Regions from separate parts of the Aliiroseovarius sp. S253 genome, predicted to be linked through region 2. Evidence: riboswitches for the same ligand, from Rfam matches in the RefSeq annotation. Region 2 holds a riboswitch; the other holds the start of a gene.
What was found. A riboswitch is a leader RNA that binds a small molecule or an ion and turns the genes downstream of it on or off. The one in region 2 is predicted to bind cobalamin.
Positions count from the first base shown of each region.

Region 1: it holds a riboswitch for cobalamin, as region 2 does, so the genes downstream of both, cobW (cobalamin biosynthesis protein CobW) here and ACP15F_RS12500 (DUF4198 domain-containing protein) in region 2, are expected to answer to the same signal.

Region 1 covers NZ_JBNAFW010000002.1:98,166-110,330, reverse strand. The annotation lists gene ACP15F_RS12035 (ornithine cyclodeaminase family protein) at 1-676, opposite strand, end outside; gene ACP15F_RS12030 (HAD-IA family hydrolase) at 673-1,302, opposite strand; gene ACP15F_RS12025 (response regulator) at 1,382-1,750, opposite strand; gene ACP15F_RS12020 (DUF1636 family protein) at 1,910-2,281, shown strand; gene ACP15F_RS12015 (threonine-phosphate decarboxylase) at 2,278-3,219, shown strand; gene cbiB (adenosylcobinamide-phosphate synthase CbiB) at 3,216-4,133, shown strand; gene ACP15F_RS12005 (lytic murein transglycosylase) at 4,182-5,363, shown strand; gene ACP15F_RS12000 (YbjN domain-containing protein) at 5,403-5,870, opposite strand; gene smc (chromosome segregation protein SMC) at 5,940-9,395, opposite strand; cobalamin riboswitch at 9,598-9,797, shown strand; gene cobW (cobalamin biosynthesis protein CobW) at 9,830-10,936, shown strand; gene ACP15F_RS11985 (GNAT family N-acetyltransferase) at 10,933-11,385, shown strand; gene ACP15F_RS11980 (hypothetical protein) at 11,393-11,557, opposite strand; gene cobN (cobaltochelatase subunit CobN) at 11,621-12,165, shown strand, end outside.
Region 2 covers NZ_JBNAFW010000002.1:204,289-216,453, reverse strand. The annotation lists gene ACP15F_RS12535 (LysR family transcriptional regulator) at 1-208, opposite strand, end outside; gene tmpA (2-trimethylaminoethylphosphonate dioxygenase) at 308-1,453, shown strand; gene tmpB ((R)-1-hydroxy-2-trimethylaminoethylphosphonate oxygenase) at 1,450-2,037, shown strand; gene ACP15F_RS12520 (M10 family metallopeptidase) at 2,155-4,065, shown strand; gene ACP15F_RS12515 (ureidoglycolate lyase) at 4,066-4,557, opposite strand; gene puuE (allantoinase PuuE) at 4,554-5,975, opposite strand; gene uraH (hydroxyisourate hydrolase) at 6,089-6,442, shown strand; cobalamin riboswitch at 6,546-6,757, shown strand; gene ACP15F_RS12500 (DUF4198 domain-containing protein) at 6,877-7,662, shown strand; gene cbiM (cobalt transporter CbiM) at 7,673-8,290, shown strand; gene ACP15F_RS12490 (cobalt ABC transporter permease) at 8,287-8,877, shown strand; gene cbiQ (cobalt ECF transporter T component CbiQ) at 8,874-9,662, shown strand; gene ACP15F_RS12480 (energy-coupling factor ABC transporter ATP-binding protein) at 9,649-10,299, shown strand; gene ACP15F_RS12475 (ATP-binding cassette domain-containing protein) at 10,296-10,928, opposite strand; gene ACP15F_RS12470 (ABC transporter permease) at 10,921-12,165, opposite strand, start outside.

The sequences.
Region 1 (12,165 bases), 110 kb from region 2:
TCAGGGCAGTGTCGTCTGCCTCTCGCATGTCGGGGCGATAGGCGCCGATCAGGTCAAGGTGTTGGCCGGGGCGCAGCCACTCGCCTTTGATCAGGGGATCAGTCGTCATGGTGGCTGAGGTAATGATGTCGGCTTGGGCAAAGCCCTCTTCGAGCGAAGCAACAGCTTCGGTTTTATCGAACTCATCCGCGAACTTTGCAGCACCCTCGGGGCTGCGGTTCCAGATTAGGAAACGGGCATCGGGGAACATCGCGGCGTAGGCCATGCGTAGATTGCGCCCGACCGTTCCCGCGCCAACGATCAGCACCACTTTGCTGTCGGGCCGGGCCAGAAGCCGCGCGCCAAGGGCGCTGTCGCCTGCGGTTTTCCACTTGGTGACAAGGTGGAAATCCACGATGGCTTCCAGAAGCCCGGTGGTGTCGTCATACAGGTTCACCGCCCCGTGGATCATCGGCTCGCCGCGTCCCGGATTGCCGGGCATGATGTTGGCGGTCTTCACAGCAATCCCCAACCCGTCGATCCAAGCCGAGCGGGTCAGCATCGTATCCTCGCCACGATAGAGGAACGTGTCGCCGATCTCGGCTTTCGGTTTTGCGTGGTCTTCAAGGAATGCATCGGCCAGACCTTGCCAATCCAGAAGGGCGTCGGCGTCAAAAGGGATCAGTTCAGGGGTCACAGGTCGCTCTCCTTAATCAAGTCGCGGGCGATAAGATTGTCGGCCCAGTCACGGGGCGAGGTGAAAAGATGCACCTGCCAGCCACGCTGGGCGGCGGCGTCGATATTCTCGGTTCGGTCATCGGTGAATAGAAGGCCGGAAGGGGCGTGGCCGCTATCGTCTTCCACCATCTGATAGATCTGCGCGCTGGGCTTGGTTACGCCCATATGGCCCGAGATATAGCGCCGGTCGAATTCGGACAGGAAGTCATATGCGGCTTCCCCGACCTCGAACGTGCCGATGCCGAAGTTCGACAGGGCAAAGACTGGCACGCCACGGGTTTTCAGGGCCCGCAGAGTTGCGACGGACAGGTCAATTGTTGGGCCGGCAAGATCCAGCCAGCGATCATGCCACCAGCGGATCTCGTCCCGATAGGCGGGGTGCTTGTCGGCGGTGTCATAAATCACCTGACGAAAATCCCCGCCGCGATCCACCAGCTCGTTCATGAAATGCAGATCAACGGCGGCGAACATCTCTTCCCGACGGGCTTTCCCAACCCATTGGTCATAGAGCTCTTCCGGTTGCCAGCGGATCAGGACGTTGCCGATGTCAAAGACTACGGCGGTGACGGGGGTATTCTGTGTCATGCCGCGACCTTAGTGCGTTTGTGAGGAAACGGAAGTCATATCCTTGAGCGAGGCGCGGTCTTCGTTTCAGGGCGTCGGTCTAGCGCCGTGCAGCGCGCGCATGGTGGTCGACAAGGCTTACGATATCGGCCGGTTCCGCGTCAGCGGGAACGCATGCATGGGCGTTTGAGGCCAGTGCAAAGATCGACCCGTCGGAGAAGAAGCTGGTACTGGTCACGAAGATGATCCGTGCCTTTGGAAGGCGATAGGCGATGAAATCGGCCAGCGCAAAGGGGCGTCCTCCGTCGATATCGGCGTCCAAAATAACCACGTCAAATGTCTCGGCGGCCAGCAACGCATTGGCGTCAGGTTTCGATTGGGCATGAGACACATCCATCCCCTGACGCGTCAGATGCGTCGACCAGATCTTGGCCAGATCGGGATTTTCTTCGATGATCAAAACGTGCATGACGGCCTCCGCCGGCGGGGTATCGCATGAAGGAAGAGCTTTGCCAATTGGCTTCGTTTGACGCATCCGTGTCGCCCAACCCAACCACTTCGCCGCAATTTGCGTTGTCTTTCGCCGCATTTTCCGCTTGAACCAACACCAGCAACGAAGGAGCGCGCGATGACAACTTGGATCACCATCTGTGACACCTGCAAACATGCGGATTGGGCTGAGCGCGGGATGAAGCAGACCGACGGCGAAGCTTTGGCTGCGCTGATCGAAGCTCAGGCCGATGGCACCACCGTCCGCACCCGTCGCGTGTCCTGTCTGATGGGTTGTGACAACAGCTGCAACGTCGCCATCCAAGCGCACGGCAAGCTTTGCTATACGCTGGGCCGTTTCGAGGTCTCCGAGGACGCTGCACAGGGGATCGTCGACTACGCCACGGCCCATGCGGATAGCGAGACCGGGCAGGTGCCTTATCGTGAATGGCCGCAGGCCGTGAAAGGTCATTTCGTAACCCGCCACGCCCCCTTGCCGGAGGACACATGACCCAAGCGGAAGAACGTGATCACGGGGGCGGGCTGGATGCCGCCATTGCGCGGTTCGGCGGTACGCGTGCGGGCTGGCTGGACTTGTCTACGGGTATCAATCCGCTGCCCTATCCCGTGGGTGCGTTCTCGGCGGATGCGTGGACCGCGCTGCCCGACAAAGGCGCGTTTGCGCGGCTTGAGGCCGCGGCGCGCAGCTTCTGGAACGTCCCCGATGGTGCCGCAGTATTGGCCGCGCCCGGCGCATCTGCTTTGATCGCGCGAATCCCGTCGCTTCTGTCCGCAGGGCAGGTGCAGATCGAAGGTCCGACCTATAATGAACACGCCGCGGGGTTTCAGGCGCAGGGCTGGGAGGTTGTGGATCACACCGCTCTGGCGCGCGTCGTCGTTCATCCCAACAACCCCGATGGCCGTGTCTGGCCGGGTTTGGATCTGGACCGCGCTCTGACGGTGATCGACGAAAGCTTTTGTGATGTGATGCCGGATCAGAGCCTGATTGAAGCCGCGACCAAACCGGGCGTCTTGATCCTGAAAAGCTTCGGCAAGTTCTGGGGCCTTGCGGGCCTGCGTCTGGGCTTCGCGATCGGAGACCCCGCGCTGATCTCCAAGCTGCGTGACACCATCGGGCCGTGGCAGGTCTCGGGCCCCGCATTGGAGCTGGGCGCGCAGGCGCTTGAGGATTTTGACTGGGCTAAGACCACCCGCACGCGATTAGCAGAAGACAGCACGCGGCTAGATGCACTGATGACCTCCAATGGGGCCAAAGCGCTGGGTGGCACCACGCTGTTTCGGCTTTACGATGTGGGCGACGCGCAGGCATGGCAGGACCGCTTGGCAGAACACCATGTCTGGTCGCGTATCTTCCCCTATTCCAGCCGCTGGCTCCGCCTTGGCCTGCCACACCCTGATCGCTGGTCACAGTTGGAGACCGCCTTATGAGCTATGCCTGTGCCCTCGCCATTGCCCTTCTGCTGGACGCCTTTTTCGGCGAACCAGACTGGGCGTGGAAACGCGTGCCGCATCCCGCCGTCTTGATGGGGCGTGCAATCGGTTGGCTTGAGCGCGGGCTAAATGAAGGCGACAATCGCTTCTTCAACGGTGCGATGGGGGTTCTCGTGCTGGCCGCTTTGGCTGGGGTGGTTGGCCATATTATCCAGGACCTGCCCTTCGGCGGACTTTTGGAAATCATCGTCGCTGCGATCCTTTTGGCGCAGAAATCCTTGGCTCAACACGTGCAGGCCGTGTCTGACGCGCTGCGCCAATCGACCGAAGACGGACGTCAGGCGGTTGCCATGATCGTTGGCCGAGACACTCAGTATATGCGTGACGATGCCATCGCGCGTGGTGCCATCGAAAGCGCGGCCGAGAATTTCTCGGACGGGGTGGTGGCGCCTGCCTTCTGGTTCCTGATCGCAGGCCTGCCGGGGCTGATGATCTATAAGCTGGTGAACACGGCCGACAGCATGATTGGCTATCGCAACAAGCGCTACGAGCAGTTCGGCAAATTCGCGGCCCGCGCGGATGACGTTCTGAACTGGGTGCCCGCGCGCGTGACCGCTGTGATCCTGATTTTGGCCAGCCGCAAATGGTCCGCGTGGTCGGTGATCCGTCGCGATGCGCCCTTGCACCGCTCGCCCAATGCGGGCTGGCCCGAGGCGGCTATGGCCTCGACCCTAAACGTGGCCCTGTCCGGCCCCCGCGCTTACCACGGCGAGATGCGGGGCTTTCCTTGGGTAAATGGCGAAGGCGCCCGCGAGATCGGCGCGAAAGAGGTCGATCAGGCCGTGGATGCTCTGTGGTCAGCATGGTTGGTCCTTGTCGGGATCGTGATCGCGCTGGCGGTTGTCACGTGATGCGAATGCGCTAATCTGCGCGCCACGCAGTTAACCAAAGGGTTTCGCATGCAAAAACTTCTCTCAGCAGCGGCAGTCGCGATGTCGCTTGGCCTGCCCGCACAGGCGCAGACCGTGGCGTGTGGTGGCAGCTTCTCGGGCTTTGTTGGCGCGATGAAAGACGCGGCGATTGCCAAGGGGCATTCGAAATCCACCGTGGAAAAGTTCTTTGCTTCCGTCCGGCAAGATCAGGCGACACTGAAGGCGGACCGCTCGCAAGGGATCTTTCAACGGCCCTTCGTTGATTTCTCGCGCCGTCTGATCAGTCAGGACCGGATCAACCGGGGCCGCGCGATGCTGACCAAACATGCCGCCGTCTTTGATAGGATGGAGGACGAATACGGCGTCAGTCGCGGCGTTTTGACCGCGTTCTGGGCGTTCGAGACCGACTATGGCGCCTTCCAAGGGGACTTCAACACGCTGAACTCTCTGGTCACGCTGTCCCATGACTGCCGCCGTCCCGAGCTATTCCAGCCGCAGGTTTTCGCCGCGCTGGAACTGTACGAGGCCGGCGCGTTCAACCCCGCCACCTCGACCGGCGCATGGGCGGGCGAGATTGGCATGGTCCAGATGCTTCCAGGCGACATCATCGAAGCCGGGGTGGACGGCAATGGCGATGGCAAAATCGACCTGCGCCAAACCCCAGCCGACGCGCTGTTGTCCGGGGCCAACATGTTGCGCGGTCTAGGCTGGCGCGCAGGCGAGCCGTGGCTGCAAGAGGTCACCGTTCCTGCCGATCTGAATTGGGCCGAGACTGGGTTGGACACGACCAAACCTGTGTCAAACTGGGCTGCCTTGGGCGTGACACCCCGCGCGGGAAAACTGGGGGCAGGCAATCTGCCCGCGTCGATCATCTTGCCGCAGGGGCGCAAAGGCCCGGCCTTCATCGCCTATCCCAATTTCCGCGTGTATTTCGAGTGGAACCAGAGCTTTGTCTATGTGACCACCGCCGCCTATTTCGCCACGCGGCTGGAAGGCGCGCCGATCTTCAACGCAGGCAATCCTGATCCGGCCTTCACCGGTCAGCAGATGAAAGCGCTGCAAAAGAAACTGTCTGCGCGCGGGCATGATGTGGGGAAAGTGGATGGTATTCTGGGCGCGAAAACTCGCGCGGCCATCCAGCAAGAGCAGATCCGTCTTGGCCTGCCCGCCGACGCATGGCCGACAGCAAAGCTTTTGAACGCACTGTAGAAAGCACGCCCCCGGCCTGACGGTAGGGGGCGTAATGATTTAGGAAAGCGCGTCTTCGAAGCTTTCGACAACCTCGGTCCAGATGTCGAAGATCTCGTCAAAGTCGGTCATGCTGACACCGTCCTGACCGGTATAGATATCATATTCCAACATCTTGCGCCCGTCTTCCGCGCGATAGGCCCGGCCATAGCGCTGATCGGCGTTCCAGCCGTTCAGGCCCTCCAGAGAAATCTCGCTTTCCTTGGTATAGGCCGCGAAAAACTGAAGTGAATTGCAGTTCGTGTTATCGCGGCAGCCATAGAAGAAAACGACCATGTTAGTACCGTAGTACTGCACCTCGACGGACGGATCGCCAACGCTGTCTTCGACCAGTTTTGCAGGGGCGCCAAGTTCTTCGAAATAGGCCAGAACGCTTTCAGGCTCGGACGCTTTGACCTGTTGGGCACTTGCAGCGTGTCCAGCCATCAGGGACAAAGCCATCGCGCCGGAAAAAAGAATGGATTTCATAAGCTTCTCCAAATCGTACTTTGGGCAAGCCTAGGGGGAGGACCGGGATGGGGCAAGAGCGTTACCCGGTCACGCGACCATTTGTTCGGCCTTTTTCAGATCTACGCTGACCAACTGGCTGACACCCTGTTCCGCCATCGTCACACCAAACAACCGATCCATCCGTGCCATGGTCACCGCGTGGTGCGTGATAATCAGGAAGCGCGTGTTGGTGCGGCGGGTCATCTCGTCCAGCAGGTCACAGAAGCGCGTGACGTTGGCGTCATCCAATGGCGCGTCGACCTCGTCCAGCACACAAATGGGGGCGGGGTTGGCTAGGAAGACGGCAAAGATCAGGGCCAGCGCTGTTAGGGTCTGTTCGCCCCCGGACAACAGGCTGAGTGTCGACAGTTTCTTGCCCGGCGGTTGGCACATGATCTCAAGCCCCGCATCCAGCGGATCGTCGCTTTCGACCAGAACTAGCTTGGCTTCACCGCCGCCAAACAGGTGCTGGAACAGAGTGCCGAAGCTTGCATTCACCTGTTCGAACGCAGTCAAAAGGCGTTCGCGCCCTTCTTTATTCAGGCTGGAAATGCCCGAGCGAAGCTTCTTGATCGCCTCTTCCAGATCAATCTTCTCAGAGAGCAGGTTGTCATGCTCTTCCTGAACTTCCTTGGCGTCTTCCTCGGCGCGCAGGTTGACCGCGCCCAGCGAGTCCCGCTGGCGTTTCAGGCGGTTCACGTCATGCTCGATCTGCTCGGACGACGGCATCTTGTCGGGATCGGCGCCTAGCGTTTCCAGAAGGGCGTCTGGCGTGATCTCCATTTCTTCCTGAATGCGCTCGGCGGCAAGTGTCACGGTCTCGCGGGCGGCATCTGCGCGCGCTTCGGCACGGGCGCGGGCCTCGCGGGCTTCGCCGGCGGCGCGTTCCGCGTCGCGTTCGGCATTGGCGGCCTCGCGCTCGGCGGTCTCGCCCTCGGCCAGCTTGTCGCCCGCCGCTTTGCGCCGCGTTTCCGCTTCGTCAATCGCGTCGGCCAGCTCGTCGCGCTTTGCGGCCAGCTCATCCGGTGCGGCCTGAGCATCTTTCAACTCGGCCTCGTTCTCGGTCTTGCGCTCATCCAGCTCGGCGATCCGTTTGCCTGCGGTCTCCAGACGGTGCTTCCAGCCCGAGATTTCCTTGGTGATTTCCTGACTGCGACGTGTCCGCGCCTCGCCCTCGCGGCGCAATTCATCATGGGCCGAACGTTTGGACATCATGGTCATCCGCGCGGCTTCCACGGCCATCTTGACCTCTTCCACTTGCGTGCGGGCAGCATCTAGATCGCCCAAATCGGCGACGCCTTTTTCAGCTTCCGCCAGACGCTGGCGCGCGCCCATGGCTTCTTCCTCGTGGCGTTTCAGCGCCAGCCCAAGGTTTTCCAGCTTGCCTTCCGCGATATTGCGATCCGCTTCGGCACGCGATAGGGCGCGGTTGGCTTCGGTCACGGCGCGGTCGGCATCACGGCGGGCGTCGCGGGCACGTTTGTCAGCTTCGGTGGTTTCTACCAGCCGGGTTTTTAGCACGTCATGGGCGGCGCGGGCGCCATCTGCGCGGGCAGTGGCCTCTTCCAGATCTTGTTTGAGTTCCTGCAGGCGGTTGAGCTGTTCAAGCCGCAGCGCCGCGGTCGAGGGCTGATCTTCTGCACCAGCCCGGAAGCCGTCCCAACGCCACAGATCCCCTTCCATCGACACCAGTCGTTGGCCCGGTTTTAGATCCGCTTGAAGACGGGCGGCATCGTCGGTCGATACAAGGCCGATCTGGCTCATCCGGCGTGCCAGAACTTCGGGCACAGTGACATAGTTGGACAGGGCATTCACGCCGTCAGGAAGGGATTGCGCTTGTGAGTATCCCGGCAAAAGTGCCCAGCCCGAGGGTGCCTCGCCATCAATCTCTGGCGCGCGCAAATCGTCGGCCAGCGCTGCGCCTAGGGCTTTCTCGTACCCCGATTTCACGCGCAGAGTATCCAGCACCTGCGATCCTTCAGACGCATCGCGCTCGACCAGACGTGACAGCGCCTGAACCTCGGCGTGTAGGGCGTTCACTTCACCTTCAGCAGATGATCGAGCGGCCCGGGCGTCGGCTTCACGTGATTGGGCCTCGGAACGGGCTTCATCGGCGGCAACAAGCGCCGCTTCAGCTTCTTCCGAAGCCTTGGCCGCAGCCGTTTGCGCCACACCGGCCGTTTCGAAATCCGCAGCGGCTTTGTCCACGGCCCCTTTGGAGTCGTCCATCGCAGACCGCGCCCGCGTGGCTTCGCCTTCGCTTTTCTCAAGCGTTTTACGGCTGTCATCCAGCAGACGGTGGGCGGATTGGTGGCGCGCGGCCAGCCGCGCGACGTCTTCCGTCAGTTGGGTCAGATCGCCTTCACGTTCCTGCAGGATCGCAGCGCTGTCGCGAGCATCGGCATTGGATGCCTCAAGCGCATCGTCATGGCCTTCGGACGCCTTGGCGATCTGCGCTTGCTCCCATTCCAGCCTTTCGATCGTCTCGCCCGCATCTTTGTTCAGCCCGCTTTCACGGTCGATGTCGCGGGTCAGTTGCGCGATACGGCTGGTCAGTGTTTCGATCCGTTCGCGGGCTTGGCTTTCCTGATCCGACAACTGGTCGCGCTGTACCTGAAGACGCTGCAAAATAGCGGCTGCGACAGCTTCTTCTTCGCGCAGGGGCGGCAGGCGGTCTTCGGCGTCCTGACGGGCTTTGGTCGCCTGTCGCGAGGCACCTTCGGCAGAGGCGGCAGCCTTTACCCGTTCCGTGAGTTGTGCCTGAGCTTCGGCGCGCGCGACATCGGCCTCTCGCCAACGGCGATAAAGCAGCAGCCCTTCAGCAAGACGCAAATCGTCGCCAATGGTGCGATAGCGCGCAGCCTGCCGCGCTTGCCGCGCCAGTTGCCCCAGTTGCGAGGCCAGCTGTTCGATCACATCTTCAACACGCGCCAGATTGGTCTCGGTGCCTTTCAGCTTCAACTCTGCCTCGTGACGACGCTGATACAGACCCGAGATCCCGGCGGCCTCTTCCAGAATGCGCCGGCGCGCCTTGGGCTTGGCGTTGATCAGCTCGGAAATTTGCCCCTGCCGCACCAGCGCAGGCGAATGCGCGCCGGTCGAGGCATCGGCGAACAGCATGCTCACGTCACGTGCGCGCACATCTTTGGTGTTCACCTTATAGGCAGAGCCCGCATCGCGGGTGATCCGGCGCACGATTTCCAGATTGTCGCTTTCATTGAATCCGGAAGGGGCCAGCCGTTCGCTGTTGTCGAGCAGCAGCGAGACCTCGGCAAAGTTACGTGCAGGGCGCGACGCGGCACCGGCGAAGATCACATCCTCCATCCCGCCGCCGCGCATGGCGGTCGGGCGGTTCTCGCCCATGACCCAGCGGAGCGCTTCCAGAAGGTTGGATTTGCCGCAGCCATTCGGACCCACAACACCCGTCAGCCCGTCCGCGATCACCAGATCGGTCGGGTCTACAAAGCTTTTAAAGCCATTCAGACGGAGTTTTGAAAACCGCAAGCGGTCTGCCTCATAATTGATTCTTACTGTTGGATGATTGTTCGAAGGGAATGTGCAGGAGTCAACGGCGAGGACCGATATGTGGTCGAAATGGGCGAGTTATCCACAAGATATTGCATTTGTCACCGCCGAGGCGCGTTCGGCTTGCCGCCAATCCCGCCTGCGACGTCGGTTTCGATCTTGACCCTTTGCCCCCTTGCACGGCAAAGAAGTTCCGCATGGTTCCCAATGGGACAAAAGGGAATGCACCGGGGACGACCCAATCCGGGGTCTGATGGTGCAGCCGCCCCCGCGACTGTAAGCGGAGAGCGCCCGCCAGCGCCACTGGCCCAAAGGGTCGGGAAGGCGGCGGCGCGCTTCGACCCGCAAAGCCAGGAGACCTGCCATGCGCACATGCAACCCACCCGTCGGGGAGACGGGCGAAGGAGGATAAGATGCAAGCTAAGATTCCTGCCACCGTGGTCACCGGTTTTCTGGGCGCGGGTAAGACGACCCTGATCCGCCACATGCTGGACAATGCCAAAGGTAAGCGCATCGCGCTGATCATCAACGAATTTGGCGATCTGGGTGTGGATGGCGACATCCTGAAAGGTTGCGGGGACGAGACCTGCACCGAAGATGACATCATGGAGCTGTCGAACGGTTGCATCTGCTGCACCGTGGCCGAGGACTTCATCCCGACGCTTGAGAAACTGCTGGACCGCGACACCCCACCGGATCACATTGTGATTGAAACCTCGGGGCTGGCTCTGCCGCAGCCCTTGGTCCGCGCGTTCCAATGGCCCGAGATCTCGACCCGCGTGACCGTGGATGGCGTAGTGACTGTCGTTGACGGGAAGGCCGTGTTTGACGGTCAGTTCGCCTCCAATCTGGATGCCGTGGAAGCGCAGCGCAAACTGGACGAGAACCTCGATCACGAAACACCTCTGTCAGAGCTGTTCAAGGATCAGGTAACCTGTGCCGACATGATCGTCGTCAACAAGTCGGACCTGCTGGCGGACGGCGAAGCGGATCAGTTGGTCTCGCGGTTGACAGGTGAAAGCCGCGATGGCGTGCAGGTGGTCCGCTCGACCATGGGCGCGCTGCCCGTCGAAGTTCTGTTGGGTCAGGGCATGGGCGCCGAAGATGACATGGACGCCCGTCTGTCGCTGCATGAGAAGGGGCATCATCACCACGATGATTACCATCACGACCATGACGACGACCATCACCACCATGATCACGATGATGACCACCACCACCACCACGATCACGATCATGATGCGTTTGAAAGCTTCGTGGTCACGCTGGGCGAGGTCGCCGACCCTAAAATCTTTGCCGAGAAAGTCGCCGACGTGATCCGCGCCAACAACATTCTGCGCCTAAAAGGGTTCGCTGCCGTAGAAGGCAAACCGATGCGCTTGACGCTGCAGGCTGTCGGTCCCCGTGTGGACACCTATTTCGACCAGCCCTTCGGCTCCCAGACCCGCGAAACGCGTCTGGTGGTCATTGGCCAATCCGGGTTGGATCGCGCAGCCATCGAACAGGCGCTGACCGCATGACGATCGACGTTGTCCCCGGCGATCCGCGTGATCCTCAGGCCACGGCGCTGCTTAGGCAAAGCCATGCCCTGATGGAGAGCCTGTTTCCGTCCGAGGACAACTTTTTTCTGGATATCGACGACCTGTGCGTGCCCGAGATCTCGTTCTTTGTGGCGCGCGACGGCGACATGGTGCTGGGCACCGCAGCGCTGGCCGATAAGGGCAGTTTTTCCGAGGTGAAGTCGATGTTCGTTTCGCCAGATGCGCGCGGCAAAGGTGTGGGCGAAGCGTTGCTTGCGCAGCTCGAGAAAGAAGCACGGGCCAGGGGATTTCCACATATGAAACTGGAAACCGGTGATGCACTGCACGCCGCACATCGGCTGTATCAGCGCGCCGGATTTGCCTTGTGCGACGCCTTCCCGCCCTATGAAAAGGCGGATAGCTCGATTTTCATGGAGAAAGCGCTGTGAGCGCGCCTTACGCCTTTTTGCCCTTTTCGGCAGCCGCTTTCATGCGGGCTAATAGTGCCGCTTTGTCGTCTTTGCGATTAAGCGGGTTCTTCTCGGTTCCGCGGGCATTGTGTTCGGAGTGGCGGGGGTTGCCTTTTGCCGGTTTCGGCGCGCCAGCAGCTTTATAATCCATAGGGTTCACCTTGATCGGGTCATGTTTGGCCGGTCCATAACATCTTAACGCAAGGGACGCGACATGCATCTTCTGGCAGCCACTCCGGGCAGCATTGATGACGGGAAAGAACCGGTGGATCTGGGGCAGACGCCCTCGGATCTGGTGTTCATTTCGGCCGCAGACACGGAACTTGCGGGCCTTGCCCAAGCGCGGGCCGAGATGGACGATGCGCCCGGGTTGCGGCTGGCCAATATGATGCATCTGGCGCACCCAATGTCGGTCGATTTGCATATCGACAATTGCGCGACGAAATCCCGTCTGGTTGTGGCGCGCGTGCTTGGCGGCATCGGGTACTGGAAATACGGGGCCGAGCAATATGCCGCCCATCTTCGCGACGCTGGCGTGCCTTTGGCGCTGTTGCCGGGCGACGACAAGCCCGACGCGGAACTGCGCGCGCTGTCGACCGTGTCGGATGAAGATTACGATGCGCTTTGGGCCTATCTGGTCGAGGGTGGACCAGAGAACTCGGTGGGGTTCCTGAACTACGCCAAGGCGATGATGGAGGGCGGAGACAAGCCTGAAGCCGCGCGCCCCTTGTTGCGTGCGGGTGTCTATTGGCCGGGCGC
Region 2 (12,165 bases):
CCTCGCCCTCGACCGAGAGCACAACGCCGCGCGGTTTGCGGATGAACAGGGCGACGCCCAGCCGGGTTTCCAGATGCCCGATCCGCTGGCTGATCGCGGCCTGTGTCAGTCCGGTTTCCTGCGCGGCGGCGGTAAAGCTGCCCAGCCGTCCGGCGACCTCGAACGCGTGAATCCAATCGAGGGGCAGGTTTGAGAGGGGATTATCCATAAGAAGATCGAGGTCTCAGATGCAATTTCGCTTGGTTGTCCTTATCACGCTTTGCGCGGACAATCACCACAGGATCAACGCGTCACAGGAGACACGCGCATGTTTACCACCCAGCTTGACCCGGCGGGCCAGGTTCTGACCCTGACCACCCCAAACGGCCCCCTTCGTTTTCACGCCATGTGGCTTCGTGACAATTCGTGGGATCCCGAAACCCGCGCGGCTGGCAATGGCCAGCGTCTGCTGTCTTTGGGCGAACTGCCCGCCGACACGCATATGACCGAGGCCGGGGTGAGTGGAGATCAGATCACTGTCACCTTTGCACCGGAAGGCAAGACCGTCACCTATGATGCGGGCTGGTTGGTCAAGAATGCTTATGATCGTCCGGCGTCAACGGAACGTGGCTGGCTGGGCGAAGGCATCGAGACTTGGAATTCCGGCCTGATGGGCGCTGTGCCAATTGGCGACTTCGCGCAGCTGTCTTCGGACTCCGACGCGCTGGCCGCGTGGCTGGAACTGGTCACGCGCTATGGCTTCGGCAAGGTCGTGAACGGTCCGGTCGAGGACGGCGCGCTGTTCAAGGTGGTCGACCTATTCGGCTATGTGCGTGAAACCAACTATGGCCGTCATTTCGAGGTGCGGACCGAGGTGAACCCGACCAACCTTGCCTTCACGGGGCTTGGGCTTCAGGCGCATACAGACAACCCATACCGCGACCCGGTGCCCTCGGTTCAGGTGCTCTATTGTTTGGAAAGCTCGGCCGCTGGCGGCGAGAACATGGTCGTGGACGGTTTCGCCGCCGCGCGTCGCCTGCGCGAAGAAGACCCCGCCGCCTTCGACGTTCTGGCCAATCACTGCGCCCGGTTCGAATATGCGGGTGAAGAGGGCGTTTGCCTGCAATCGCGCCGCCCCATGATCGAACTTGCCCCGGATGGCGAGATCATCGGCGTGCGCTTCAACAACCGATCGCTGGCCGCCGTGACCGACGTGCCCTTCGACCAGATGCAGGCCTATTACGCCGCCTATCGTCGTCTGGGCGAGATCATTGACGACCCCGCGATGGAGGTCACCTTCCGCCTTGAGCCCGGCGAAGGCTTCGTCGTCGACAACACCCGCGTTTTGCATGCGCGTAAAGGCTATTCCGGTGAAGGCACACGCTGGCTTCAGGGATGTTACTCGGACAAAGACGGGCTGCGCTCGACCTTTGCTGCCCTGTCGCGGTCGCGTCGTCAGGAGGCTGCGGAATGAAGCCGAATATCGAAACCCTCACTGCGGAAAACATCGTCGACTTCATTGGCGGGATCTTCGACCGCCGTGGCGGTGAGGAGTATCTGGGTGAAGACGTCACGATGGCCGAACATATGCTGCAAGGGGCCACCATCGCCGAGCAGAACGGCCAAAGCGAAGAAATCATTGTCGGTGCCCTTCTGCACGACATCGGCCACTTCACATCCGAGTTCGGCACCTATCACCCCGATGACACCGAAGACCGCCATCACGAAGATGCGGGCGCCGAGGTGCTGGAGCAGTTCTTCCCAAGCGTCATCACCGATTGCGTGCGGTTTCACGTGGCGGCGAAACGCTATCTTTGCGCGACAAAGCCGTCCTATTACGATCGGCTAAGTGCGGCATCAGTGCATACGCTGGAATTGCAGGGCGGGCCCATGAGCGCGGATGAAGTGGCCGTTTTCGAAAAGAACCCCAACCTGAAACAGATCATCGCGGTGCGTTATCTGGACGAAGCAGGCAAGCGCGCCGGGATGGAAACGCCGGACTATTGGCACTTTGCGCCGATGGTTCAGCGCATGGTGGATCGTCACCGCGCGACATAGTGCTAGTGTGCGGGCTGTGTGTCGCACTGCCCGCACAAAACCGCCTAAATGCGATATCAACCTTGCGATGAACGCGCTGCTTTGCTTTGTTGTGGACAAATTGGTTGGGAGGCCAGCATGTCCATTGACAATGTAGATCATCACGGGACGCACGCAGGGACCGGCGTAGCTGGGGCGACGTCTGCAGCGTTGCCGACGTACACGATCCCCCAGGTCGCAGATTACTTGGTCAATGGTTATTGGAACGCGACCGGACGTTCATGGCGAAAGTTCGACGTGTCGTCTGGCGGTACTCTTACCTATTCGGTCAAAGGGCTTGAGGCCGCTGGGGTTTGGTTCGTCGAAAAAGCGCTGCAAGTTTGGAGCTTGGCGACCGGGATCAAGTTTGTGAAAAGCTCTCCGTCAAATGCAGACATCGTATTCGAGGACGACGATAGCGGTGCCTATAACTGGTCCGTGACCTCGGGCAATGAGATCCTGAAATCCACCGTGAATGTAAGCACCAGCTGGTACAAGGGCGATGAGTACGACCTACACAGCTATTCCTTCCAGACATATGTACATGAAATCGGCCACGCACTTGGGCTGGGGCATGCCGGAAATTACAACGGCAGCGGAGGCTTCCCGGGCGATGCGCACTATGCCAATGACAGTTGGCAAATGTCCGTCATGTCGTATTTCTCGCAGACCGAGAACACGAACATAGATGCGACCTATGCCTATCTACTGGGGCCGATGGTGGCGGATTTTTATGCCATTCAAAGCCTGTATGGTACGCCAAGTTCGTCCAACGGGGGGAACACGATCTGGGGTGTCGGCTCGAATGCCAAGGGTGCATACAACAAGTTTGTTAGCCTTGGCAAAGGCTGGCCGGGCGCTGCCATGACAGTGTTTGACACAGGCGGAGTAGATACGTTCAATTTTGCTGGCATACAGGCCAACCAGCGGATTGACCTGCGCCAAGGAAGCATCTCGGATGTGCTCGGCGATAAAGGCAATCTGGTGATTGCGCTGGGCACGGTCATTGAAAATGCCAAAGGTGGTGGGGGTGACGACTTCCTGTATGGTAATGACCAAGCGAACAAACTGTATGGCAACAGTGGCGATGACGATCTTTTCGGATTTGGTGGCAATGACTATCTGTACGGTGGTTCGGGGACCAATCATCTGGATGGCGGCACAGGGTTCGACTTTGTGGACTATTCGAACAAAAGAACCTTCATCTATGTCGACTTAGAAACCAATTGGTCCGGCGGTGTGGCTGGCGGTGATTCCTATGCCAATATCGAAGGAGTTATCGGAGGTTCCGATGATGACACCCTTATTGGTAATGGCGTCGCCAACACTTTGCGCGGTGGCGCTGGCAACGATCAATTGAATGGTGGCGGAGCTGCAGACCGTTTGGTTGGTGGGTCTGGAAACGATCGATTGATGGGCGGGGCCGGTGGTGACACTCTGATCGGCGGCACCGGATTCGACTTCATCTTGTATTCGACTGAGGTTGCAAGCGTCGAAATCGATCTTCTTACCAATGATGCACTGGGTGCGGCATCGGGCGACAGCTTCTCGAGTGTTGAAGGCGCCCACGGTGGTTTTGGCGCCGACATTCTGCGTGGAACAAATTCAGCCAACAAACTGTACGGTCGTGAGGGCGATGATCTTTTGATTGGCCGGTTCGGGAACGATCGCTTGGTCGGAGGCGATGGCAATGACGTCCTAAAAGGCGGCGGTGGCAAGGACCATCTGTTGGGCCATGATGGCGATGATTTCCTGTTCGGAGGGACAGGTCAGGACCGCTTTTATTATAACGACGGGCAAGACGTGATTTCTGATTTCCGAGCGGGTCAAAAAGATAAAATCTATGTTGATGATGATCTTGTCGGGAACATCTCAGTGTGGAGGATGCTGAAGACGAAAGCGACCGTCGTGGACGGCGATGTTCACATCGACTTTGGCAATGGCGACAAGCTGATCATCGAAGATGTTTCCAACAAGATGAGCCTTGTAGACGACATTCAGTTCTATTGATCACCCCTTTGGTGGGTGGACCAGAATAGGCTCAGCAAAGCTGAACTCTTCCAAGTTGGTGCCATCCCCAATCCGATCAACAACCGCATAAAGTCCCTGCGCGTCAATGGGGGCGAGAACCCCGTGCCATGTGCCTTTGTGCAGGTTGATTGCCTGATCCGCGCGCATGATGAAGGCTTGTGGGGTGCCCGGGATGCCGTCTTCATCCGGGCAGACAGTCACCAAAAGGGGCACGCCATTCATCGGGATAAAGGCCTGTGACCCCAACGGGTGTCGTTCCACCAAATCCAGCGTGTAGGGAAAATGCCGCGCCTTGCCATCAAACAGACTGATCCCTGCGCGGCCTTCGCCAAAGTCCAGCTGCGCCAGATCGTGATGGCGCTGGCACATGCCTGCGTTAATGGTCAGGCTGTCGCGGTCAGTCAGTTCCAACACATCGCCAAACGGTGCGAACGCTTCGGCCGTCAGCGGCTGAGCGGCGATCATGGTCATGGCAACAGGTCCATCAGGCGGAATTCTGCAATGCGTTCAACCTGACGGCAGGCCTCGGCAAACTCGGTGACGCGGTCATTCCTGACGCGCCGTTTGAAGGCCGCAAGGATCGATGCCTTGTCGTGATCCCGTACCGCGATGATGAAGGGAAAGCCGTGTTTGGCCACATATTCAGTGTTCAGATGCGTGAATGCCTCGTGCTCTTGGTCTGTCAACATGTCCAGCCCGGCGCTTGCCTGTTCAGAGGTGCTTTCTGCGGTCAATCGGCCTGCGGCCGCCAGTTTGCCCGCCAGATCCGGGTGTGCGGTCAGGACAGCCAACCGTTCATCAGCGCTTGCCGATCGGAAGGCGCGGCATAGCGCGTTGTGCAGACCCGCAGCACTGTCATGGGCGGGGCCAAGCTCCAATTCGAAGGCACGTTCGGCAACCCAGGCTGAGTGTTCGAAAATCCCACCGTAAAGCGCGACGAAACGGTCGCGTGACATCTGGCTGGGGCGCTCGAACCGCGTATGCGGGTGATGGGTGGCCCAGTGATCTGCAATCTCGATCCGGCGAGGACACCAGACGTCGTCATGCCGTTGAATGTGGTCGATGAACCGGCGCAGACCCGCGATCTTTCCGGGGCGCCCGATCAGCCGACAGTGCAGCCCGACCGACATCATCGCAGGGCGATCCCCGGCTTGCCCTTCGGCATAGAGCGTGTCGAAGGCGTCGATCAGATAGTCTCCAAAATCGTTGCCCGTCACCCAACCCGGCGCGGTGGCAAAGCGCATGTCATTGGCTTCCAGCGTGTAGGGGATGATCAGCTGATCCCGATCGCCGATCTCGGCCCAATAGGGCAGATCATCGTCATAGGTGTCCGAGACATAGTCGAACCCACCATGCTCGGCGACCAGCCGCACAGTGTTTTCCGAACACCGCCCCGTGTACCATCCGCGCGGAGGGGTGCCGACAACTTCGGTGTGCAGGCGGACGGCTTCGTCGATTGCGGCGCGCTCGTCGTCCTCGGGCATGTCCTTGTGCTCGACCCATTTCAAGCCGTGGCTCGCGATCTCCCACCCTGCATCCTTCATTGCAGAAACCTGTTCAGGGCTGCGGGCAAGGGCCGTTGCGACGCCATAGATTGTCAGCGGAATACCCGCACCCGTGAACAAACGATGCAGTCGCCAGAACCCCGCCCGCGCGCCGTATTCATAGATGCTTTCCATGTTCCAGTGGCGCTGGCCAGACCATTGGGCGGCACCCGGTATGTCGGACAGGAACGCTTCGGACGCCGCATCGCCGTGCAGCACGCAGTTCTCGCCGCCTTCTTCATAGTTCAGAACGAACTGCACCGCGATCTTGGCATCATTCGGCCAGTTCGGGTTGGGCGGTGTTGGGCCGTGGCCGCGCATGTCGCGGGTGTATCTGTCGGGCATGGGTTCTCTCGTGTTTGGTTCCGTCCCACCCTTCCAAGGAACACGGGTCAGGTCAAATAGGATTGCACCGGGACGCGGATCCCCCAATAGTGGGGCCAACGAGAGGACATACTATGACCGGATATCTGACCACCCATGTTCTGGACACGGCACGCGGCTGCCCTGCGCAAGGCCTACGCATTGATCTGTTCCGGATCGAGGGTGACGTACGGGCGCTGATGAGAAGCCTTGCAACCAATGACGATGGGCGGACAGACGAACAAATTCTGCCCGCAGACGAGTTCGAGGTCGGGACCTATGAGCTGGTCTTCCATGCGGGCGATTATCTGCGTGCGACCGGTCAGGACGGCGCAAGCCCGCTTTTCCTTGATGTGGTTCCAATCCGCTTTGGCATGGCCGAGCAGGCACACTATCACGTGCCGCTTTTGCTGTCGCCTTATGGCTACTCGACATATCGCGGAAGCTAATTCTCTTTCAAAACAACCTCTTGAAGTTTTTGCGACTTTTCCCGCCGCGTATGCGACCCATCGCCCCCCGCGCTTTCGCTTGACTCGTCCCCGCCTGTTCTGACATTCAGAACCAGCGATCGGTTTCGCGTGTGCAGAAGCACCGCGGAAGTAATAGGGAACCCGGTGAGGTGTAGCCAACAGGCGCCAAAACCGAGACTGCCCCCGCAACTGTGAGCGGCGAGCGAAGCTGAACATGCCACTGGGTCCGTCCCGGGAAGGCCAGCCAAGCAAAGACCCGCAAGTCAGGAGACCTGCCGGACGCTGGGCATCTGCCCATTTCCACCGGACGCCGGGGTGAGCGTCTGGCCCGGCGGTCCAAAGACCCTCCCGTGCCAAAACCCCGTTCGTTCATTTGATTGCAGGTAATACCTGTGACGTCGAATGAGGACGACATGAGAAAAACAGTTCTGGCCGCTGCACTGGCCACATTAATACCCGTTGCCGCACAGGCGCATTTTCTTCTTCAGCACACTGATGACGTGTTGATTGAGAAGCCCGGCGATGTGCCGATGGGCTTGATCTTCTGGCACCCGATGGAGAACGGGCACGCCATGGATATGGCTGCTCCGCAGGAATTCTTCATGGTCCACAACGGCAAGAAGACCGACCTGATGGATCGCGTGGCCCCGGCCGCTTTCAAGGGCAAGCATAATGAAGCTGCCGCTTTCACCGCCTCCGTACCGGTCAAGCGCTCGGGCGACTATGTGGTCGTGACAGTGCCTGCCCCGTATTACGAGCAAAGCGAAGACATCTACATTCAGCAGATCACCAAGTCGGTTCTAAACCGCAACACGCTGCCCACCGATTGGGATCAGCCCGTTGGCCTGCCGACTGAAATCCTGCCGCTGAACAAGCCCTATAACGTCGTGGTCGGCTCGACCTTCTCGGGCGTGGTTCTGTCCGAAGGTAAGCCGGTTCCGGGTGCTGAAATCGAGATCGAATATATGGCCGCCGAGCCGGATTTGGCCGCGTTCTCCACAACTGATAGCTCGGTCGGCGCGATGCCGGGCGGGACCATTGTAGCTCTGACCGACGCAAATGGCGTCTTCACCTTTGGCATTCCAAAAGCGGGCAACTGGGGCTTCGCGGCCTTGGGGTCGGGACCAATCACCGAACACGACGGCAAAGAGCTTAGCCAAGACGCGGTTCTGTGGGTCCACGCCACAGAGCTGAAGTAAGGAACGCGCGATGCACATTGTAGATGGAGCCTTGTCAAACCCCGTGCTGATCAGCGGTGCGGTCTTGGCTGTGGGCGGTATCGCGATGGGTCTGAAAAAGCTGCCGCTTGAGCGTATTCCGGCAGCGGGTGTGCTGTCCGCAAGCTTCTTCGTCGCCTCTCTGATCCATGTGCCCATCGGCCCAAGCTCGGTCCACCTGATCCTGAACGGATTGGCCGGGCTGGTGCTGGGCTGGGCCGCATTCCCGGCGCTGTTCGTCGGTCTGCTGTTGCAGGCGGTGTTCTTTGGCTTCGGCGGTCTGACCGTGTTGGGTGTGAATGCGATCAATATCGCCGGGCCCGCCGTGCTGGCCGGTCTGATCTTTGGTCGCCTCGTTGCCCGTGGCACACCTATGCAGGGCGCGATTTGGGGCGGAATTGGCGGCGGTTTCGCCATCGCAGTCACAACTTTGGCTGTGGCGTTTTCTCTGGCGCTGTCAGGGGACGAATTCATCCCTGCCGCCAAACTGGTTTTCGTCGCGCATATTCCAGTCATCATCATCGAAGCGCTTCTGTCCGGCGCGGCTATCTTCCTGGCCCGCCGCGTGAAGCCCGAGCTGTTTACGGGCTCGAAAGGGGGATGGGCATGATCCGATCACTTGCGCTGATCCTAGTCTTGGCAGCTCCCGTTCCGGCTCTGGCCCACAACGTCATTTCGTCTGTCTTCCCGTCTGGGTCCGACATCGAAGGCGAGATTGGGTTTTCTAACGGCGCTATGGCCACCGACCTGACAATCGAGGTCTTTGACGAGGCAGGTAAAAAACTGGGCGAGACCGTGACCGACGCGGACGGTTTCTTCCTCTATACACCCACGCAACCCGTCGCCCATATCTTCCGAGGCGATCTGGGCGCAGGCCACGTGGCCGAGGTCATCATGCCCGCCGCCGAGGTCGCCCAACTGATGGGGCAAGAGGCCGCTGAGACCAGCGCCGCCGCGTCGGTTCTGAATGGAGCGCCTTCCACCTCGGAATTGGTTCCCGCCGGATTATCCGATCAAGCACGCGCCGAGCTTGCCACGATGATCCGCACCGAGTTGCGCCCCCTGCGGCAGGAAATCAGCGCCTATAAGAACAAGAACGATCTGCAGACCGTTTTGGGCGGGATTGGCTATATCGTCGGCCTTTTCGGTCTGGGCTTCTATATCGCCGCTCGCCGCAAGATGGAGGGCGGCAAGTGACCTATGTCCTGACAGGGGAAGACAAGCCGCTTACCGGTTTTGGCGCACTTCGGGCGGCCGTGTCGTCGCTTGACCCGCGTATGCGCATCGTGATGACCGTGATTTATGCGATCACCGTAGTCGCGCTGGATGACCTGCGGGTTCTATCCGGAGCACTGATCCTGTCGATGTGGCTCTTGGCCATTTCAGGCCTGCCGTTTCAGAAGACATTGAAACGCATGGCGATGATGGATGGGTTCATCATCTTCACCTTGATCCTGCTGCCCTTCACCATGCCCGGCACGCCGATGTTTTCGGTGTTCGGGTTTGACGCCACATGGGAAGGTCTCTGGCGCGCGACCGAGATCGCGCTGACCGCCAACGCGGTCATTCTGGCGGTGATGACGCTGGTCGGCTCGATGGAGCCGGTCACGATGGGTCACGCGCTCTTTGCACTAAAAACGCCCGAGCGGCTGGTCCATCTGATGATGTTCACGATCCGCTATATCGACGTGCTGCGTGAAGAATACATGCGGTTGCGCACCTCGATGAAACTGCGCGGGTTTCGCCCCGGCACCAACTGGCACACTTATCGCAGCTATGGCTATTTGGTGGGCATGATGCTGGTGCGCGCGATTGAACGGTCCGAACGTATTCTGGCGGCGATGAAATGCCGTGGCTTTTCTGGTCGGATCGTTTTGCTGGAAGAGTTCCGCCTGACCCGTACCGATGTAATGTTTGCAGGCGCGATGCTGCTTGCTCTGGCTGCCCTGATCTGGGCCGAGGTCGCATATGCCGCTGCTTGAACTCAATGACATCCATTTCGCCTATCCGGGGCTTGAACCGGTGCTGGACGGGGCGTCCATGCGGATGGATCCGGGCGAGCGTCTGTCGATTGTCGGGCCGAATGGTGCGGGTAAGTCGACGCTTCTGAAGCTTATCATGGGGCTCATGCCGCCTAGTGCCGGAACCATCAGCGCCTTTGGCAAACCCCGCACCGAGGAAGCCGATTTCCACGAAGTCCGCCGCCGCATCGGGTTTGTCTTTCAGGACGCGGATGATCAGCTGTTCTGCCCCACCGTGGCCGAGGATGTAGCCTTTGGCCCCCTGAACTTAGGCAAGTCCAAGGACGAGGCATTGGCGATTGTTGATCAGGTGCTGACCCGCCTTAGCCTAATGCATCTGCGCGACCGAATTACGCACAAGCTGTCGGGCGGCGAAAAGCGTCTGGTGACACTGGCCACCGTGTTGGCAATGGAACCCGAAGTGCTGATCTTGGACGAACCCACCAACGCGCTGGACCCGGACAACTACGCCCGCCTGACCGAGATCCTGAAAGGGCTGGATCAAGCGATCTTGCTGGTCAGCCATGCCCCTGATTTCCGGGCCGAGATTGCGCCCGATGGCTATCGTCTGGAAAACCGGAAGCTGGTTAGGATTTAGCCGAGCCTCACCAACTCGCCCCCAGCTGCATCCGCGTCTTCCTGATCATGGGTGACCATCAGAACCGGCAAAGCTCGGGCTTTGGCGTGGTCAAACACCAGCGCGCGCACCTGTTGGCGCAGGGCGGCATCAAGGCCGGAAAAGGGCTCGTCCAGCAACAGCGCCTTTGGTTCTGACAGAAGCATCCGCATCAACGCCACCCGTGCCCGCTGCCCACCCGACAGGGTTTCGGGGTCTCGGTCAGCGAAGCCCTCCAGTCCCACTTCTGCCAAAGCAGAGTCAATCTGCGCGCGACGTTCGGCCCGCGGGCCGCCTTGGGCCAGCCCAAAGGCCAGATTGGCCCCGACGCTGAGATGCGGGAACAGAAGCGCGTCTTGGAAAAGGATCCCGACGCAGCGATCCTCGGGCGGCAAGGGCAGCAGGTCGCGGCCTTCCAAACGGACATGGCCGTGCAGTGCGAACGCCGGGGGCAGGGTGCCAATGATCGCGGATAGCAGCGTGGATTTCCCAACGCCGCTAGGCCCCATGAGCGTCAGCACCGATCCGGGCGCGACATGCGTGTCGATCTCGATCAGCTTGGCGCCGTCTTTCAGGATGCGGACCTGATCCAGATGCAATCCATTACCCATTCAAAAGCCCCTTTCGGTTGCGCCATACCAAAGCTGGCAGCGCCAAGGCCAGCGCGAAGGGCAGCATCGCGGCGGCAGTTTGCATCAGGCCGAAGACACCAATGGCGCGACGATCCCCGCCGGATGCCAAGGCGACGGCCTCGGTCGTCAAGGTCTCGACCCGACCTCCGCCTGCCAGAAGCGTGGGCAGGTATTGTCCGACCGACACGGCAACGCCGACGGCGGTTGCGGTTAAAAGCGGAGCCAGCAGCATGGGCAGACGCACGCGCCACAGGATCTGGTTTGGCGAGGCCCCCATCGCCTTGGCGACTGTGGCTTGCCGGTTGTCCCACGCCCTCCATGGGCCTTCCAGCGACAGGCGCAGATAGGGCAAGACGAAGACCAGATGCACCAAAATGACCGGCACGCGTCCCATTCCAAGCCCAAGGTTCAGCAGCAGCGTTTGCAACCCCGGTAGGAAGGCGGTTTGCGGCAGGATCAGCGGCAAATAGATCAGCCACATCCCGCGCTGAGTCATGCGCAGGCCGTATCTTTCCTCGGTCTCCAGACAGCCAATGGTCAGGATCATCCCGATCGAGACCGAGACCCCGGCGATCAGCGCGGTCTCTCCCAGCGCATCCAGACTGCCCGTTCGGTGGCGCATCCAGCTGCGCAGGGTGAACTGGTCGGGCAGCAGGTCAGGGAAGCTCCAGAACCCGGCGAAGGACCAGATGATCAGGCCAAGGAAGCCCAGAAGCAGAGACAGCGAGACGGTAGTACCTAGGGCGAAGCCTGCGACGCGGAGGGTAGCGTCGCTGCGCCCGCGTTGCCCGGTTTCTACGTGACGACGGGCTAGACGGGCAATCAGGTGTTCGCCCAGAAACCACAGGCCGACGCCCGCGACGACCAGTGCCAGCTGCCATAGTGCGGCGGCGGCGGCGAGCAGGCGGAAGCCGATATCCGGGTCGGACATCCAGCGTACGATTTGCACCGACAGGGTGGGCGGAGTTGATGGGCCAAGGATCACTGCCACATCCACCACGGACATGGCCCATGTCAGGACCACAAGGACAGGCAGTCGGATGCGGGCGTAAAGCGCTGGGAAGATGGCGATCATCCACGCCTTTATGCGGCCGTATCCCATGCTTTGGCTTAACGCCATGCGGCGGCGACCGTCGATTTGGCCAAGTGCGGCGATGGACATGAGCAGCAGGAACGGAACCTCTTTCACCACCATGCCAGCGATAAGCGACAGCCC